One region of the Mesorhizobium sp. M0293 genome, then DNA from elsewhere that is predicted to be linked to it. Evidence: predicted binding sites of a transcription regulator. Region 1 holds the regulator's gene; the other holds the start of a gene.
What was found. The regulator LexA, encoded in region 1, represses DNA repair genes until DNA is damaged. The targets are predictions, from matches to a motif close to TGTTCNNNNTGTGTTCNG.
Positions count from the first base shown of each region.

Region 1 (8,475 bases):
CTGATCGGAGCCGCGGCCGGCCAGACCGTCGTCTGCGATACGACGTCGACCAACATCTACAAGGTGTTGCATGCGGCGATGGAGATGCGGCCCGGCCGGTTGGCCATCGTCGCCGAGGGCGACAGTTTTCCGACCGACCTGTACATCGCCGAAGGCGTGGCCTCGACCCGGGATGGCGCCTTGCTGCGTCTCGCGGGCGTCGACGCACCAACCATTGAAGAACTGATCGACGAAAGCGTCGCGGTGGTACTGGTCAACCACGTCAATTACAAATCGGGTGAACTGCGCGACATGGCGGCGCTGACGCGCAAGGCTCATGCGGCCGGAGCGCTGATCGTCTGGGATCTCTGCCACACCGCGGGCGCTCTGCCGGTCGAGCTCGACCGCGCAAATGCCGATTTCGCTGTCGGCTGCACCTACAAGTACCTCAACGGGGGGCCGGGCGCGCCGGCCTTCATCTATGCCGCCCAGCGCCACCATGGCGAGATCAGCCAGCCACTCAGCGGCTGGTGGGGGCATGCACGGCCCTTTGCCTTCGAACGGGGTTATGTGGCCGGCACCGGCATCCGCCGCTTTCTGTGCGGCACGCAGCCGGTCCTATCGATGCGGGCGCTCAAAGGTGCGCTTGCCATCTGGAACGACGTCGACATGGCGGAATTGCGAAAGAAAAGCGTCGCGCTGACCGAACTGTTCATCCAGCTCGTCGAAGCGAAGTGCGGCGCCTATGGTCTCACGCTGGAGAGCACCCGCGACGCGACCAGGCGCGGCAGCCAGGTGTCGTTCCTTCACGATCATGGCTATCAAATCATGCGGGCGCTGATCGAGCGGGGGGTGATCGGTGACTTCCGCGCGCCATCGACCATCCGTTTCGGCTTCACGCCACTCTATGTCGGCTACAAGGATGTGTGGCTGGCGGTTGAGGTGCTGGAAGACATTCTGCGCACGGGTGCATGGAAGGACCAGCGTTTCGCCGTCAAGGAGGCCGTTACCTGACGCAGCCGTCCCGACGACTGTTGTCGCGCCCTTGCCTATTGGCGGGATGACGGAGGGACGAATTTCCAGCGCACGAATCCGGTCGCCGCTGGTGGACAGCACTGGCATCACCAAATTAACCAAGGTTGGCATTTTGGCTTCGTTTCGTTCACGGCAGACGAATGCACAGAAGGCTGGGAATACCCCGTCGCGGATCCATGGGCAGCTCATGCCAAGCTTGGGCCAGGGATGGGCGGGCAGCCCATTAACCATAACAATTTCAATGCCGGCAAGCGCATTGTGACGGGATGCAGTCGTCGGCGAGGCCCGGCAGCGAGCTGCCAATAATTTCGATCCCCTTAATAAATTCATTAAACTTTAAACAGTTGCGGAACACAACTGGAACAGATAGTGTTTGTTCTGGGTTTGTTTTCTGATTCTGGTTTTAGGTACCCTGGGGGCCGCCATGCTGACACGCAAGCAACACGAACTGCTGATGTTCATCCATGAACGCCTGAAGGAAAGCGGCATTCCGCCATCCTTCGACGAGATGAAGGAGGCGCTCGACCTTGCCTCCAAATCCGGAATTCATCGGTTGATCACGGCTCTGGAAGAGCGCGGCTTCATTCGCCGACTGCCCAACCGGGCACGCGCGCTGGAAGTGCTGCGGTTGCCGGACTCGATCGCGCCCGGCCTCAACGCGGCGAAAAAGTTCTCGCCAAGCGTCATCCAGGGCAGTCTTGGTCAGACTAGTCTCGGTCAGGGCGGCGTTGGCCGACAGATCAAGCCGGCGTCTTCGCGGATGCCTTCGGCCGGCAATGACGACGACGTGGTCTCCGCCGTGTCGATCCCGGTGATGGGTCGTATCGCCGCCGGTGTGCCGATCGATGCCATCCAGCACCAGACGCATTCGATCTCGGTGCCGCCGGACATGATCATGGGCGGCGAGCACTATGCCCTGGAGGTCAAGGGTGACTCGATGATCGAGGCCGGCATCTTCGACGGCGATACCGTCATCATCCGCAATGCCGATACGGCCAGCCCCGGCGAGATCATCGTGGCGCTGGTGGATGAAGAGGAAGCGACGCTGAAGCGGTTCCGCCGCAAGGGCGCCTCGATTGCTCTCGAAGCCGCCAATCCGGCCTATGAAACCCGGATTTTCGGACCCGACAGGGTCAAGGTGCAAGGCAAGCTCGTCGGTTTGATCCGCCGCTACTGAGGCGGCTGCGGTTTAGCCGCTGGCTTCTCGGGTCTCTGGAAGGGCGGCAGTCCCCTCGCCTCACGCGAGAATTTGCGTTGTACATGCCAGGGCCGATATGGCCTGTCCACGGCGAAGCTGATTGTCGCTGGCGTGGTCGCCGATTGGCGATCGAAGAAGACGGCAGCACTGCCTTTGCGAGCCAGTTGCCGTTTGGTGATGACGAGAACCAGTGGGTTGTGACAGGCGTCATAGGCCGTCGCGTCATTGATGACGATCAGGTCGGCGAAACCACAGGCTTTCCAGGTGTCCTTTCGATCCTCGACATAGGCAATGAATGCACCGGACGGATGCCTGGCGAGACAAACGCCTGATGTGCAATAGAACGGCGCTCCCGGCGGCATTTCAGCGGCATCCCTGACGTCGAATTGGCCATCGCCTTCGTTGAACACCTCCGGCATGACGATGGTTTCGGATGTCAGCGCGCGTTTCCAGTTGTCGACGGTGAATTCGTTCGGGCGCGCGCGGCTGACGGCAAGTTCGCCACCGCCGATCGGCAACGCAACCAGCCTTGCGTCCTCCGAGATCAGCACGTCGGGTGTGCGCGTATCCGAGACGGTCAGCAGGCCGGCAAGCGCGAAGGGAAGAGCCGCGAGCCGCAGCCATGTCGTCGCCATCGTCGCGATGACCAGGGCAATCGCCACCAGCAGGACAGACTGCTGAGAAATCAGTCCGACCGCATCGACAGGCGAACGCTCGGAGATCCAGCCCGATATGGCGATCATCAGCGTAAGTCCCTTGCCCATCAGGTAGAGGGCCGGCCAGTCCAACCCAAACGGCATCAGCAACGCGCTGGCGACGGCCAGAAACATGACGACTGTCACGATGGGCATGATGGCCAGATTGGCGAACAGGCTGAGCGGCGACACACGCTGAAAATGCCAAATGGCAAACAGCGCCGTGGCGCCGCCGGCGATGATGGAAGTCATGGAAAGGCCGCCCGCCGCCAGCAGGAATTTTCGCGTCAGGAAACTGGGCAGCGATCGCTTTGGCGGCGGTGGTCTCGCCTTTCCTGCACGATGATCCGCCCAGCCGGCGTAGGCGCCGACGAGTGCGGCGGTCGCGGCGAAGGACATCTGGAAACTCGGGCCGACCACCTCGTGCGGCGACACCACAATGACGGCGATCGCCGAGATCGCCAGATTGCGCATCGTCAGCGCCGCTCGATCGAACAGCACTGCAATCAGCATCACCGCCAGCATGATGAAACTGCGCTCGGCGGCAACGACGACCCCGGAAATGATGAGATAGGCGGCGATCGAGAAAAGTGCGGCGGCGGCGGCGTATTTCTTGACCGGGCGACGCGCGGAAAAATCCGGAAACAGGGCGAAGGCGCCGCGCAGCAAACCCATGATGGTGCCGGCGACCAACGCCATGTGCAGTCCGGAAATAGAGATGATGTGGTAAATGCCGGTGCGCCGCATCGCTTCGTTGATTTCATCGGGGATGCCGGCGCGAACGCCGACGATCAGCGCCGCGGCGATCTCGCCTTCGGCGCCACCGACGCTGCCCCTGATGTGATCGGCAATGGCTTCACGGGCTTTTTCGATCCCCGAGGAAAGGCGGGCTGCCAGCGGCATATAGTCGTCGGTGACGACGAGTTTTGGATTGCCGAGAAAGAACCCGCTGCCGCCGATGCCGGCAAAATAGCTGTCGAAGGAGAAGTCGTAGCTGTCCGGCCGCACCGGCCCGGTCGGCGGCAACAGCCTGGCATATCCAGTGATCAGGGAGCCGGCGGTCATGTCCGCCGGGATCTTTCGTGTCGAAAGCCGCACCCTCTCCGGCGCATAGCGCAGTTTCGGCCTTGCAGTCGACGTCACGTCGATGGTCAGCCGGATGCGGCCGCTCTCCATCCGGTCGACCGAGACGATCCGGCCGGTCACCTGCGTCGAGATTTCCGAACCCAGCATCTGTGTGCCGGCGCGCCATGTCTCGACCTTTGCGGCGAGCAGCCCGAGCACACACAAAAGCGCCGCCATGAAGCACAAATGGGTTCTCGGCCAGGAACGCGAGATCAGCGCACAGAGCCCCGCCAAGATGACGACTGCGACAGGCTTTGCGAAGTCCGGCTCCGCCGCCAGCGAAAAATAGCCGATCGCTCCGCTCGCCAGGCAGACCGGCACCAGCAGGAAGGCCACGCCACGGTCGAGTTCCAGCCCTGCGGCCGCGGCCACGCTGTAGCGCAGGCGAGGCAGCGAAATCCGGCCGATTTGCCGGCGAACGCGTACGATCCTGCCGGTTTCGGCAGTTGGAACGGAGGCGGAGACATCCGCTTGAAGCGGCGCCTTGCCGGGATCCGGCATGAGGGGCGATGGCGTCGGCAGCGGAGTTGGCAGAGGCGCAAACAGGGATCGCTCGCTGACGCCAACGGCAGCGTCCTCGCCCTGATCCGAGCCCCAGCCTCGTCCAGCCATCGGGTCTGCCCCTTGCGCCCTCGACACCCTATGCTACATGAACGCCGGGCGCGCGAAAGTCCGCGCAACCGCACCCCGCTTCAGATGCTTTCCGAGAGTTCCATGTCCGACAAGGTCGTAACCCGTTTTGCCCCCTCGCCCACCGGCTACCTGCATATAGGCGGCGCGCGCACGGCGCTGTTCAACTGGCTGTACGCAAAGCACACGAGCGGCACGATGCTGCTGCGCATCGAGGACACCGACCGCGAACGCTCCAACGAAGCCGCGACCTCTGCCATCCTCGACGGGCTTTCCTGGCTCGGCCTCAGCTGGGACGGTGAGCCGGTGTCGCAGTTCGAGCGTGCGCCGCGCCATCGCGAGGTGGCCGAGGAGCTGGTGCGCATGGGCAAGGCCTATTATTGCTATGCCACGCCAGCCGAGCTGGAGGCGATGCGCGAGGCGGCCAGAGCCAAGGGACTGCCGCCACGCTATGATGGCCGCTGGCGTGACCGTGACCTCTCAGAAGCGCCTGCAGGCGCCAAGGGCGCCATCCGCATCAAGGCGCCGACCGAGGGGGAGACCATCGTCCATGACCGTGTCCAGGGCGAGGTGCGCTTTCCCAACAAGGATCTCGATGACTTCATCATCCTGCGTTCGGACGGCAACCCGACCTATATGCATGCCGTCGTCGTCGACGATCATGACATGGGCGTAACCCATATCATTCGCGGCGACGATCATCTGACCAACGCCGCCCGCCAGACGGTGATCTACAACGCCATGGGCTGGGACGTGCCGTCCATGTCGCATATCCCGCTGATTCACGGTGCCGATGGCGCCAAGCTGTCGAAACGGCACGGCGCGCTGGGCGTCGAGGCCTATCGTGCCATGGGTTATCTGCCCGAGGCGCTGCTGAACTACCTGGCGCGCCTCGGCTGGAGCCATGGCGACGACGAGATCATGTCGATCGAGGACATGATTTCCTGGTTCGATATCGGCGATGTCAACAAGGGCGCGGCCCGATTCGACTTCGCCAAGCTGGAGGCGATCAACGGCGCGCATATGCGCCGCATGAGCGACGCCGAACTGTTCGATATCTTCATCGCCACTCTGCCCTATCTCGAAGGCGGCCCGGCGATGGCGGCGCGCCTGAACGACAGCAACAAGGCGCAGTTGCTGGCGGCACTTCCGGGCCTGAAGGAGCGCGCCAAAACGCTGGTCGAACTCGTCGATGGCGCCGCCTTCCTGTTCGCCACGCGGCCACTGCCGATCGATGACAAGGCGGCCCTTGTGCTCAATGCCGATGCCCGCAATATCCTGCGCGGCGCTCACGAAGCTTTGAACGGGCTTACGAGCGACTGGACAGCGGCTGCAGCGGAGGCCGCGATCCGCGAGGTTGCCATGGCCGGCGGCCACAAGCTCGGCGCCGTGGCCCAGCCTTTGCGCGCCGCATTGACCGGCAAGAGCACCTCGCCGGGCGTGTTCGATGTGCTTGCCGTGCTCGGCCGCGAGGAAAGCCTGGCGCGCATAGCAGACCAAATCGATTAGGAGCAAACTGGCCCAAGAAGATTGGCATTGAAAGGCGGGTTTCGCAGTGCAACATTAGGCCTTGGCCCAATCTGGCACGCACCCTCCTGAAATGCGGTGGCGAATAAGCGCATTGCGGTGATTTCGACGTGTCGCTTTGCAGAATTTGCCTTTGCCGGCATGAGGAAACAAGAAGGAGTTTGCAATGACCGAAGCTGCGAAAAAACTGGATTTGGGCGGCAAGACCCAGGAGGCCACGGCAACGCTTGCATTCGCCGGCAAGACCCATGAATTCAAGATGCGAAGCGGTTCGGTCGGGCCTGATGTCATCGACATCGCCTCGCTCTACTCCACCACCGGCGCCTTCACCTACGATCCCGGCTTCACCTCGACGGCAAGCTGCGAGTCCGAAATCACCTTCATCGACGGCGACGCCGGAATCCTCTTGCACCGCGGCTATCCGATCGACCAGTTGGCCGAACACGGCGACTTCCTCGAGGTTTGCTATCTCCTGCTCTACGGTGAATTGCCGACCAAGGCCCAGAAGGACGATTTCGACTACCGCGTGACGCGCCACACCATGGTGCACGAACAGATGTCGCGCTTCTTCACCGGTTTCCGCCGCGATGCGCACCCAATGGCGGTGATGTGCGGCGTGGTCGGCGCTCTGTCGGCCTTCTATCACGACTCCACCGACATTTCCGACCCCTACCAGCGCATGGTTGCCTCCATGCGGCTGATCGCCAAGATGCCGACGATCGCGGCGATGGCCTACAAATACCACATCGGCCAGCCCTTCATTTACCCGAAGAACGAGCTGAATTTCGCCGCCAACTTCCTGCATATGTGCTTTGCCGTGCCGTGCGAGGAATACAAGATCAATCCGGTGCTGGCGCGCGCCATGGAGCGTATCTTCATCCTGCACGCCGATCACGAGCAGAACGCCTCGACCTCGACCGTTCGTCTCGCCGGCTCTTCGGGCGCCAACCCGTTCGCGTGCATCGCCGCCGGCATCGCTTGCCTGTGGGGGCCAGCCCATGGCGGCGCCAATGAAGCGGCGCTCAACATGCTGGGCGAGATTGGCCATGTCGACCACATCCCCGAGTTCATCGCGCGCGCCAAGGACAAGAACGACCCGTTCCGGTTGATGGGCTTTGGCCACCGCGTCTACAAGAACTACGATCCGCGCGCCAAGATCATGCAGAAGACGGCGCACGAGGTTCTGGGCGAACTCGGAATCAAGGACGATCCGCTGCTCGACATCGCCATGGAACTGGAAAAGATCGCGCTGACCGATCCCTATTTCATCGAGAAAAAGCTCTACCCGAACGTCGACTTCTATTCCGGCATCACGTTGAAGGCGCTGGGCTTCCCCACCACCATGTTCACCGTGCTGTTCGCGGTCGCCCGCACCGTCGGCTGGATCGCGCAGTGGAAAGAGATGATCGAGGATCCGCGCCAGAAGATCGGCCGCCCGCGCCAGCTCTATACCGGTGCGCCGGAGCGCGACTACGTGCCGATCGCCAAGCGGTGACAGGGGACGAGAGCGAATAGCGAATAGCGAATAGCCAGTAGCGAATAGGGAGTTTTATATAGACCGAGGCGGTGAGAACCGCCTTCTTCCTACTCGCTACTCGCTACTCGCTACTCGCTACTCGCTACTCGCTCTTTTGATATACCGCATCACCACCTGCGCGGCGATGTCACCTGAGGGACGATCGGTCGCCATGCGCCTGGCGACCTCGGCGAAGCCGTCCTTTTGCCAGCTGCGGTAGGGCGTATCGGAAAATAGCGCCTCAAGCTGCCGCGCCAGATATTGCGGCCTCACATACTGGTTGTAGTGTTCCGGCACGACCGTCCGGTCGGCGATCAGATTGGGCAGGGCGGCGCTCCACACCGTGATCAGGGCTTGCGCCATGCGCATGACCGGATCCAGCCGGTAGCATGAGATCATCGGCACGCCCGACAACGCCAGTTCCAGCGATACCGTTCCCGACGCGATCAACGCCGCATCGGCCTTGCCGAAAGCCTGCCATTTGCGCACCGGTTCGAGCAGGATCTCCGGCTTTTCATCCCAGCTGGCGACCGAGGCCCTGACCAGATCCGCGACATGCGGCACCGTCGGCAAGAGCAGCCGCAGCCGGTGTCCGCGCGCGCGCAAGACAGACACCGTCTCGCCAAAAACACCGATTAGCCGGCGCACTTCACCGCGACGCGAGCCCGGCAGCACGAGCAGCGTCTTGACACGATCGGGGGACAGGTCGCGTTCAGGCCCTTGCATCTTCGCGGCGCCGAGCACGCCCGGATCATGGGTCAGGCGATGGC
Region 1 covers NZ_JAMYSA010000003.1:10,802-19,276, reverse strand. The annotation lists gene kynU (kynureninase) at 1-993, shown strand, start outside; gene lexA (transcriptional repressor LexA) at 1,439-2,191, shown strand; gene NKJ06_RS01950 (ComEC/Rec2 family competence protein) at 2,185-4,644, opposite strand; gene gltX (glutamate--tRNA ligase) at 4,747-6,171, shown strand; gene gltA (citrate synthase) at 6,356-7,684, shown strand; gene lpxB (lipid-A-disaccharide synthase) at 7,802-8,475, opposite strand, start outside.

Region 2 (8,475 bases), on a different contig from region 1:
GCGAAGGGGATGAGGATCGCTGAAGGGTTCGCGCGCGGCGGATCGGCCAGCCACCAGCCCTCGCAGCGCAGTCGGTAAGGCACGGACCAATAGGGTTTTGCTCGCTTTTGCATGCCGCCTGTCTCGCAGGACGGCGGGGAGACGGTGCGGCGGATGCGAGGAGGTTTTCCGCAAGCGTGTGCAGTTTTCGTGCAGGGCCAAAGCTGCCAATCTCCCCCCTTGTGGGGGAGATGCCCGGCAGGGCAGAGGGGGGCGTGAAGGAACGCCAACCTCGGTCACTGAGCGACCGCTGAGAGCGGCCTGAGGGCACATTACAATCAATGAGAGGTCGGCAGGACAGCGCCCCCCTCTGTCTTGCCGGACATCTCCCCCACGAGGGGGGAGATCGAGCCTTCATCCGCGTGCTTGCCTCGACCAACCACACGCGGCATAGATTTGAGATGACCGAAACCTATCGCCCGCGCCGCTCGGTGCTCTACGTCCCGGCCTCCAACGACAAGGCGCTAGCCAAGATCGCGCAGCTTCCCTGCGACGCAATCATCATCGACCTCGAAGACGCCGTCGCACCGGCCGACAAGATTGCCGCCCGCGAAAAACTGGCGGGCATTTTGGCCAAACGTCCGGTTGCCAACGATATTGGCCGCCGCTGCGAGATGATCGTGCGCGTCAACGCGCTGTCCAGCGAATGGGGCGCCGACGATCTGCTTGCCATGGCCAAATGCGAGCCTGACGGCCTCCTGCTGCCCAAGGTCGACAGGCCGCGCGACATTCTGGAAGTGGGCGACGTGCTCGACGACAATTTTGCTCCCGATGCGGTGAAACTATGGGCGATGATCGAGACGCCCAAGGCCATGCTCAACATCGGCGCCATTGCCGAGCTTGGCCGCGATCCGGCCTCGCGGCTTGACTGTTTCGTTGCCGGAACGAATGATCTGGTCAAGGAGACCGGCGTGCTGGTCACACCTGACCGGCGCTATCTCGTGCCCTGGCTGATGCAGATGCTGCTGGCCGCGCGCGCCGGCGGCCTCGACATGCTCGACGGCGTCTCCAACGATTTCCGCGATCTCGACGTCTTTGCCCGCGAATGCGCGGAAGCCGCCGCCAGGGGGTTCGACGGCAAAACGCTTATCCACCCTGCCCAGATCGAAGCCGCCAATCGAGCCTTTGCACCGTCGCCCGAGGCGGTGGCCGAGGCGCGCTCGGTGAAAGAAGCCTTCGCGCTTTCCGAAAATGCCGGCAAAGGGGTGATTGCGCTGAACGGAAGAATGATCGAGCGGCTGCACCTGGCGCAGGCCGAAAAATTGCTGGCGAAGGCAGCCGCCATCGGCGCATGATATCAGCCCTGTGCTTGCAGGCTACTCACGACAGGAACCAACCCGATGAAACTCTACCGCTTTCTGACCGGCCCGGACGACGCCAGCTTTTGCCACAAGGTGACGGCGGCGCTGAACAAGGGCTGGCACCTGTTCGGCTCGCCGACCTATGCCTTCGACAAGAAGGCCAAGACCATGTGCTGCGGCCAGGCCGTCGTGAAAGATATCGACGGGCAGGAATACGGGCCGGACACCAAGCTCAGCGACTGGTAGCCGGCGCTCGCATCCACAGCCACCCGGCCAGCCAGGCGATCGCTGCCGCAAGCGTCACCAAGCCCAGGTCAAGAGCCAATTCCGGCACGAACGCCCGGAGCGCGATAGGCGCCGCGCCAATGAAATAGAGAGCGAGTGGAATGCGCGGCACACCTCTTGCAACGACAAGAGAGATTACAAACGCCAGCGTCCCAACCAGAAAAAGAACTGAACTGAGGACCAGAGCCAGTCCGAGAGGACCGGCGCGCAGCTCGATGATGGTCGTCAACGGAAGCTTCGAAAATACGAGATTGATCACCACTTCCACACCGACCAAACTTGCCAATGCAACGAAGTTGATGACAAACCCGATCGTGCCGAACAGGCCCGCGCGCCGGCCAAACGCAAGAAACAGGCCTACGACAAGACCAAGCGCCAATATCTCGGCGATTGGCGCAAGAAGTTGCGTCAGATCGGTGGTCGCGATGAGCGCGCTGCGTTTGGCCGCGTTGACAAGAAGAATAAGCGCGCTCCCCACCCCGGCGACGGCGGCAAGCCGATAAAGCGTAGCGCTGGGCACAGCCGCGCTCGACTGGACAGCCGTGGAATTCTCCTTGTGCTGAGGTTCTTCAGCTGAACCGTGAAGCGAAATGAGCGATTGCGGACGGCAGGGTTCGGCGGTTGTGGCGAGCATGTTCGTCTCCTCATCTGGAAAAACGGCAGCCGCGAAGACCGCAGGCCTGTTCCGATCCCATTCGTAATCACCGCTTACATTCTCCTGCCGGGGTTGTAAACGGTGATTACATAAATTGCGGAATCATGCTATGGACGCGTGAAGCAGTTCTACGGAACAAAGGGAAAGAGATGGCAGAAGCCAAGACGCCTCGCCGCACCAGCTACCACCATGGCAATTTGCGGGACACGTTGATCGATGCTGCAATTCGACTTGTCGAGGAAGGCGGCCCCGACAATGTGAGCGTGCGTGAAGCCGCAAAGCGGGCCGGCGTTTCCCCCGGCGCGCCTTTCCGGCATTTTCAATCGAAAACGGCGCTACTGACCGCGGTCGCCGAACAGGCCATGAGCCGGCTGACAGAGGCCGTCGCCAATGCACTTTCAGAAGTCGACAGCGCGGATCCCATCGTGGCCTTCGAAGCAATCGGACAAGGCTATCTGGAATGGGCGATTGCCAATCCCACGCATTTCCAGGTCATTAGTTCCCGAACGCTGATTGATTTCGACGCCTCGGACAGTCTTCGGGGTCAGAATGAAGCCATTCGCCGAAAAATGATCGACCTGCTGACCCAGGCGCAACAACAGGGTCGGTTGGCCGCGAATAATACGGACTTCGATCATCTGGTTCTTGCCGCTCGTGCATTTGTCTATGGCTTGGCACGAATGGTGGTCGATGGTCATTTTGCGCAGTGGCATCCGTCCGAGCCGCCATCGCTCGCCCTGCGCAAGGCGCTGCATCTTTTCATCAGCCGGATGACCAACCTGTCTGAAGCGAAACCTCAGAGGCCCTTGCCGCCGCTGAGTTCTGGACCGACTCGATAGGAATGGACAATGACGTCCTTTTCGTTGATGCGGTGGCCAACCAATGGGCGGGGTGGAACATGCCTACCTGCGGCAAGTGGCTCAATGCTCGCTGACTATAGCACTGCAAACCCCACCACTGATCAGGCAGCCTCGGCGATATCAAGACGCACTGTAAGTCCGGCCTGTGCGGCAAGGTTGATCAACGTGTCCAGACTGAAATTCGCGATCCTGCCCCGCAGGAGGTCGCTAAGGCGTGGCCGGGTGATTCCGAGCCGGTTGGCTGCTTCGGCCTGGGTAACGTTCCAGCTCCGCACCCGCTGTTCAATCGCGATCAGCAAGTTGGAGCGCATAGTCATATTGGCGGCCTCGGCCGGAGTATCTTCCAGCGCGTCCCACACGTTTTCAAAGCTCTGACGTTCCATCGTCACGCCTCCCTTCGTCATCCTAGGGCGTAGCAGTCGCAAAGCGACTGCGGAGACCCTAGGATCCATGCCGTTACCTCCGCCGAGGGGCATAGCGGATCAGGATTCTCGCCGAACCGGATGGTAAGCTTTCAGTCCTGCACCGACGGAGCACTGTACCAACATCACGGCATGGATCCTAGGGTCTGCGCTGCGTCGCTCCGCTCCTTGCTCCGCCCTAGGATGACGAAGGTGTGGGGCTACTCCGCCGCCTCTTCGATCTTCTCCATATCATCGTCCGACAGGCCAAAATGGTGGCCGATCTCGTGGATCAGCACGTGGGTGACGATGTCGCCCAGCGTTTCCTCGTTCTCGGACCAGTAGTCGAGGATGGCGCGGCGGTAGAGCGTGATGCGGTTCGGGCCTTCGCCGGTCTGCGGATTCCAGCGCTCGGCGATGCCGCGTCCTTCGAACAGGCCGAGCAGGTCGAAGGGCGTTTCCAGCGACAGATCGTCCATGATCTCGTCGGTCGGGAACTCGGCGATCTGGATGACGATCTCGCCGGTCAGCTTGCGAAAATCCTCCGGCAGATGGGCATAGGCCTCCAGCGCCAGGAACTCCATTTCGTCCATCGAGGGCGAGAGTTCGTCGTGCCAGGTGCGGGTCTTGTAGATGCGAGCCATGCTTTGTCCTTTGATCCCGGGCATATAGGCTTTCGCGCAGGACTCGGCAAATGACTGGCGGCCGCACGCCTCGGACAAACCCACACGACAGGAATAAATTCCCCATGACTCAGCTTGACTCTTGGGAGGCTCTCTGGAATCTATAAGAACATAACAGGAACAATTGTGAGTGGAAGCTGACCGTCATGGCGATGACCGCCGTGGCGCGGGAAACTGTTTTTGCCCTGCGCCGCCAGATCGCGAAAATCGAGGGAACGCTGCCGGAGCGCCTGCAGGCGCCGGCCGCAGCGACCCCTGATGCTGACGCCAGCACGGGTGTCACGCCCAATACCGATCTCACAATCGTCCGCCGTGGCGTTGCCGCGGCTTTGCCGGATGCGTACCTGCCCATCGGCGTCGGGCGGCTCGATGCCGCTTTGAGCGGCGGCCTGCCGAAGGCAGCCTTGAGCGAAATCCATGGCACGCAAACCCGCGATGCCGGGGCTGTCGCCGGCTTCGCTCTGTCGCTCACCAGCCTGATCCTCAAGCGGACGCCAGAGCTGCCGGTGCTGTGGATCGGCACCACGGAAATCTTCCGCGAAGCCGGCTTTCCCTACGCCAGGGGGCTTCATGCCTCGTTCGGCATCCAGCCGGAACAATTGCTGTTTTCCGAGGCGCCCCGACTTGTCGATGCGCTGTGGGTCGCCGAGGAGGCTGCCCGGATGACGGCACTCGCCGCCGTCATCTTGGAAATTCGCGGCAATCCGCGGCGGCTGGACCTGACCGCGACGCGCCGGCTGCATGCGCGGGCTCAAGGTGCAGGCCGGCCGGTGTTCCTGCTGCGGCAGGCGGCCGAGCCCGAGCCGACGGCGGCCCCCGTCCGGCTCATCGTCTCGTCGGCGCCGGCGGTACCGCGCGACACCATCGCCGGGCCGCTCGCCGGCTCGATCGGCCACCCGGCCTTCACCCTCACCATCGGCAAGAGCCGCACGGCCTTGCCTGGACAATTCACACTGGAGTGGAACCCCGATGAACGCGCATTCGACGAAAGAACGAGCGACGAAGGAAGGGGCGAGGAAAGAGAGCGGGCAAAGAATCCTGTCCCTGTGGTTTCCCTATCTGGCCGTGGAAAGGATCCTGCGGCAGCGTCTGGGGCGGTCCTGGCGTTCCCGGCCGTCGGATCACCTGCCGCCATCTCACCCACCGCTCGTGATCAGCCATCGCGACCGCAACGCGCAGCGCATCTCGGCCCTCGACGAGCGGGCTGAAGCATTGCACCTGAAGCGCGACATGGGCATTGCCGATGCGCGCGCCATGCATCCGTCGATCGACATCGTCGAGGCCGATCCGGAGGCCGACCGGCGTCTGCTCGAAGGTCTTGCCGACTGGTGCGACCGCTACACACCGCTGGTGGCGCTGGACGGGGCAGACGGCCTGTTTCTCGACGTCACCGGCTGCACCCACCTGTTCGGCGGCGAACGCGCCATGCTCGACGACATCCTGTCGCGCTTTTTCCATCAGGGTTTCGACGTCCGCGCCGGGCTTGCCGCGACACCGGGAGCAACCTGGGCAGCGGCACGGTTTGCCGGTGACCGCATCGTCGATGGCGGCGAGGAGGAAGCGCTGCTGGCACCCCTGCCGCTGGCCGCACTGCGCATCGAGCCGGCAACCCGCGCCAGCCTGGAAAGCGTCGGCCTGCGCACGGCGGGCGCCGTCATGGCGGCACCGCGCGCGCCGCTCGCCCGCCGCTTCGGCGCCCTGCTGCTCCTGCGCCTCGACCAGGCGCTTGGCCGCCTCGACGAGGCGGTGTCGCCGCGCCTTCCCGTCGCGCCGCTTTCGGTCGAACGCCATCTGGCCGAGCCCGTCACCTTGACCGACGACATCGAACGGCTGGTTGGCATGCTGGCGGCGACCTTGAAGACCGATCTCGAGCGTCGCGGCGAGGGCGCCAGGACACTGGCGCTGCTGCTCTTCCGGGTCGATGGCGCCGTTAGCCGCATCGCTCTCGGCACCTCGCGGCCGCTGCGCGAACCCCGACTGATCCAGAAATTGTTCCATGAGCGACTGGCTGCGCTCGAACAGGATATCGATGCCGGCTACGGCTTCGATCTGGTGCGGCTCTCGGTGCTGACATCAGCCGCTTTCGACATGCAGCAGGCCGATCTTGCCGGCGAGGTGATAGACGACGGCGCCGATATCGCGCTGTTCGCCGACCGCATCCGTGCCCGGCTCGGCGAAAGCGCGGTCCTGCAACCGGTTGCCGTCGAGAGCCATCTGCCGGAGCGCGCCGTCGCCACGATCCCCTTCACTGAAGCCCCGCGCCGGACCACGCCGCCGAAAAGGCCGGACAGGCTGCAAGCGCCGATGACTATCTTTCCGCCGGAACGGCCGATCCGGCTGTTCCGCTCGCCCGAACCCATCGACGTGCCGGCCACCGAAATGCCGGAAGGACCGCCGCTGAACTTCCGCTGGCGCCGCGCACTCTACCGGGTGACGCGGGCCGAGGGGCCGGAACGCATCGCGGCGGAATGGTGGCGCGAGGCGCCGAGCGACGAGGCGGCATCGACGCGCGACTATTTCCGTATCGAGGATGCCGACGGACGCCGCTACTGGCTCTATAGGCAAGGCCTTTACGGCGGCGCCTCGCAGGTGCCGCCGCGCTGGTTCCTGCATGGTGTCTTCGCATGAACGCGCTGACCGTCATCCCCTATGCCGAGTTCGGCATCCAGTCGAATTTCTCCTTCCTGCGCGGCGCCTCCAAGCCGGAGGAGCTGGTGGTCGCCGCCAAGCTTCTCGGCTTCTCCGCGATCGGGCTTGCCGACCGCAACACGGTGGCCGGCGTGGTGCGTGCCTGGCAGCAGGCCAAGGTGGAAAAGCTTTCCTACCATCCCGGCTGCCGGCTGGTTTTCGGCGACGGTACGCCGGACATTCTCGCCTATCCCAGGGATCGCAAGGGCTGGGGGCATCTGTGCCGCATGCTGACCCAGGCCAATCTGCGCGAGGAGAACGAAAAAGGCGCCACCCTTCTCCAGCGCGACGACCTGCTCGAATGGGGCGACCTCCTGTCGCTGGCGGCCCTGCCCGATCTGTCGGCGGGGGCGCAAAACAGTCTCGCCTTGCTTCGAGACCTCAAGCATCGTTTCGGTCGGAACCTGCGGCTTGGCGTTTCGCCTGACTATGCCGGCAATGACCGTTTCCGGATCGAGCAGGTGGCGGCGTTTGCCGAGAGTGCCGGCATCCCGCTGATGGCGACCAACGACGTTCTCTACCACACGGCCGAACGGCGCCCGCTGCAGGACGTGCTGACCGCGATCCGCCTCAACACACCCGTCGCCGAGGTCGGGCTGCAACTGGCCGCCAATGCCGAGCGCCATCTGAAGCCGCCAATGGAGATGGCGCGCCTGTTCCGCAGGCATCCGCAGGCGCTGGCCGAGACCTTGCGGTTTGCGCAGGAGCTGACTTTTTCGTTGAGCGACCTCCAGTACAATTACCCCGACGAGCCGACGGAATCGGGTCTCGGGCCGCAGGCCGAGCTGGAAAGGCTGGCGCGAGAGGGGGCTGCCGAGCGTTATCCCGCAGGTGTGCCCGCTTCGGTGACCAAGCGCATCGCGGAAGAGCTCGCTCTGATCGAGCGCCTCAACTACGCCCGCTATTTCCTGACCGTCTACGACATCGTCAAGTTTGCCCGCAGCCAGGACATTCTCTGCCAGGGGCGCGGCTCGGCCGCCAATTCGATCGTCTGCTTCTGCATCGGCATCACCGAAGTCGGGCCGGACAGGATCGACACGCTTTTCGAGCGCTTCATCTCCGAGGAGAGGAACGAGCCGCCGGATATCGATGTCGATTTCGAGCATGAGCGACGCGAAGAGGTGATGCAGTACATCTATACGAAGTACAGCACCAAGCGCACCGCACTGGCCGCCGCCGTCATCAGCTACCGCGGCCGTTCGGCGCTGCGCGAAGTCTCCAAGGCAATGGGCCTGTCGGAGGATGTCAGGGGGTCATTGTCCGGTTCGATCTGGGGCTGGTCGACCTCGGAACTCGGCGAGAAGGAAGCTCGCGCCGGCGGCCTCGACCGCACCGATCCGGTGTCGCAGCATGTATTGGAACGCGCCAACGAGATCATGGGTTTTCCCCGCCACCTGTCGCAGCATGTCGGCGGCTTCGTCATCACCAGGGACCGGCTCGACGAGATCGTGCCCATCGTCAAGACGGCGATGGACGAGCGCAAGATGGTCGAATGGGACAAGGACGATCTCGACGCGGTGAAGATCCTGAAAGTGGACGTGCTGGCGCTTGGCATGCTGACCT
Region 2 covers NZ_JAMYSA010000109.1:1,899-10,373, reverse strand. The annotation lists gene NKJ06_RS28400 (hypothetical protein) at 1-113, opposite strand, end outside; gene NKJ06_RS28395 (HpcH/HpaI aldolase/citrate lyase family protein) at 441-1,334, shown strand; gene NKJ06_RS28390 (DUF1737 domain-containing protein) at 1,380-1,586, shown strand; gene NKJ06_RS28385 (hypothetical protein) at 1,573-2,259, opposite strand; gene NKJ06_RS28380 (TetR/AcrR family transcriptional regulator) at 2,430-3,119, shown strand; gene NKJ06_RS28375 (helix-turn-helix domain-containing protein) at 3,242-3,523, opposite strand; gene NKJ06_RS28370 (metallopeptidase family protein) at 3,763-4,185, opposite strand; gene NKJ06_RS28365 (ImuA family protein) at 4,371-5,432, shown strand; gene NKJ06_RS28360 (DUF6504 family protein) at 5,374-6,852, shown strand; gene NKJ06_RS28355 (error-prone DNA polymerase) at 6,849-8,475, shown strand, end outside.
Region 2: NKJ06_RS28365 (ImuA family protein) is a predicted target of LexA. The motif match lies at 4,330-4,347, and genes of this name have one in related genera.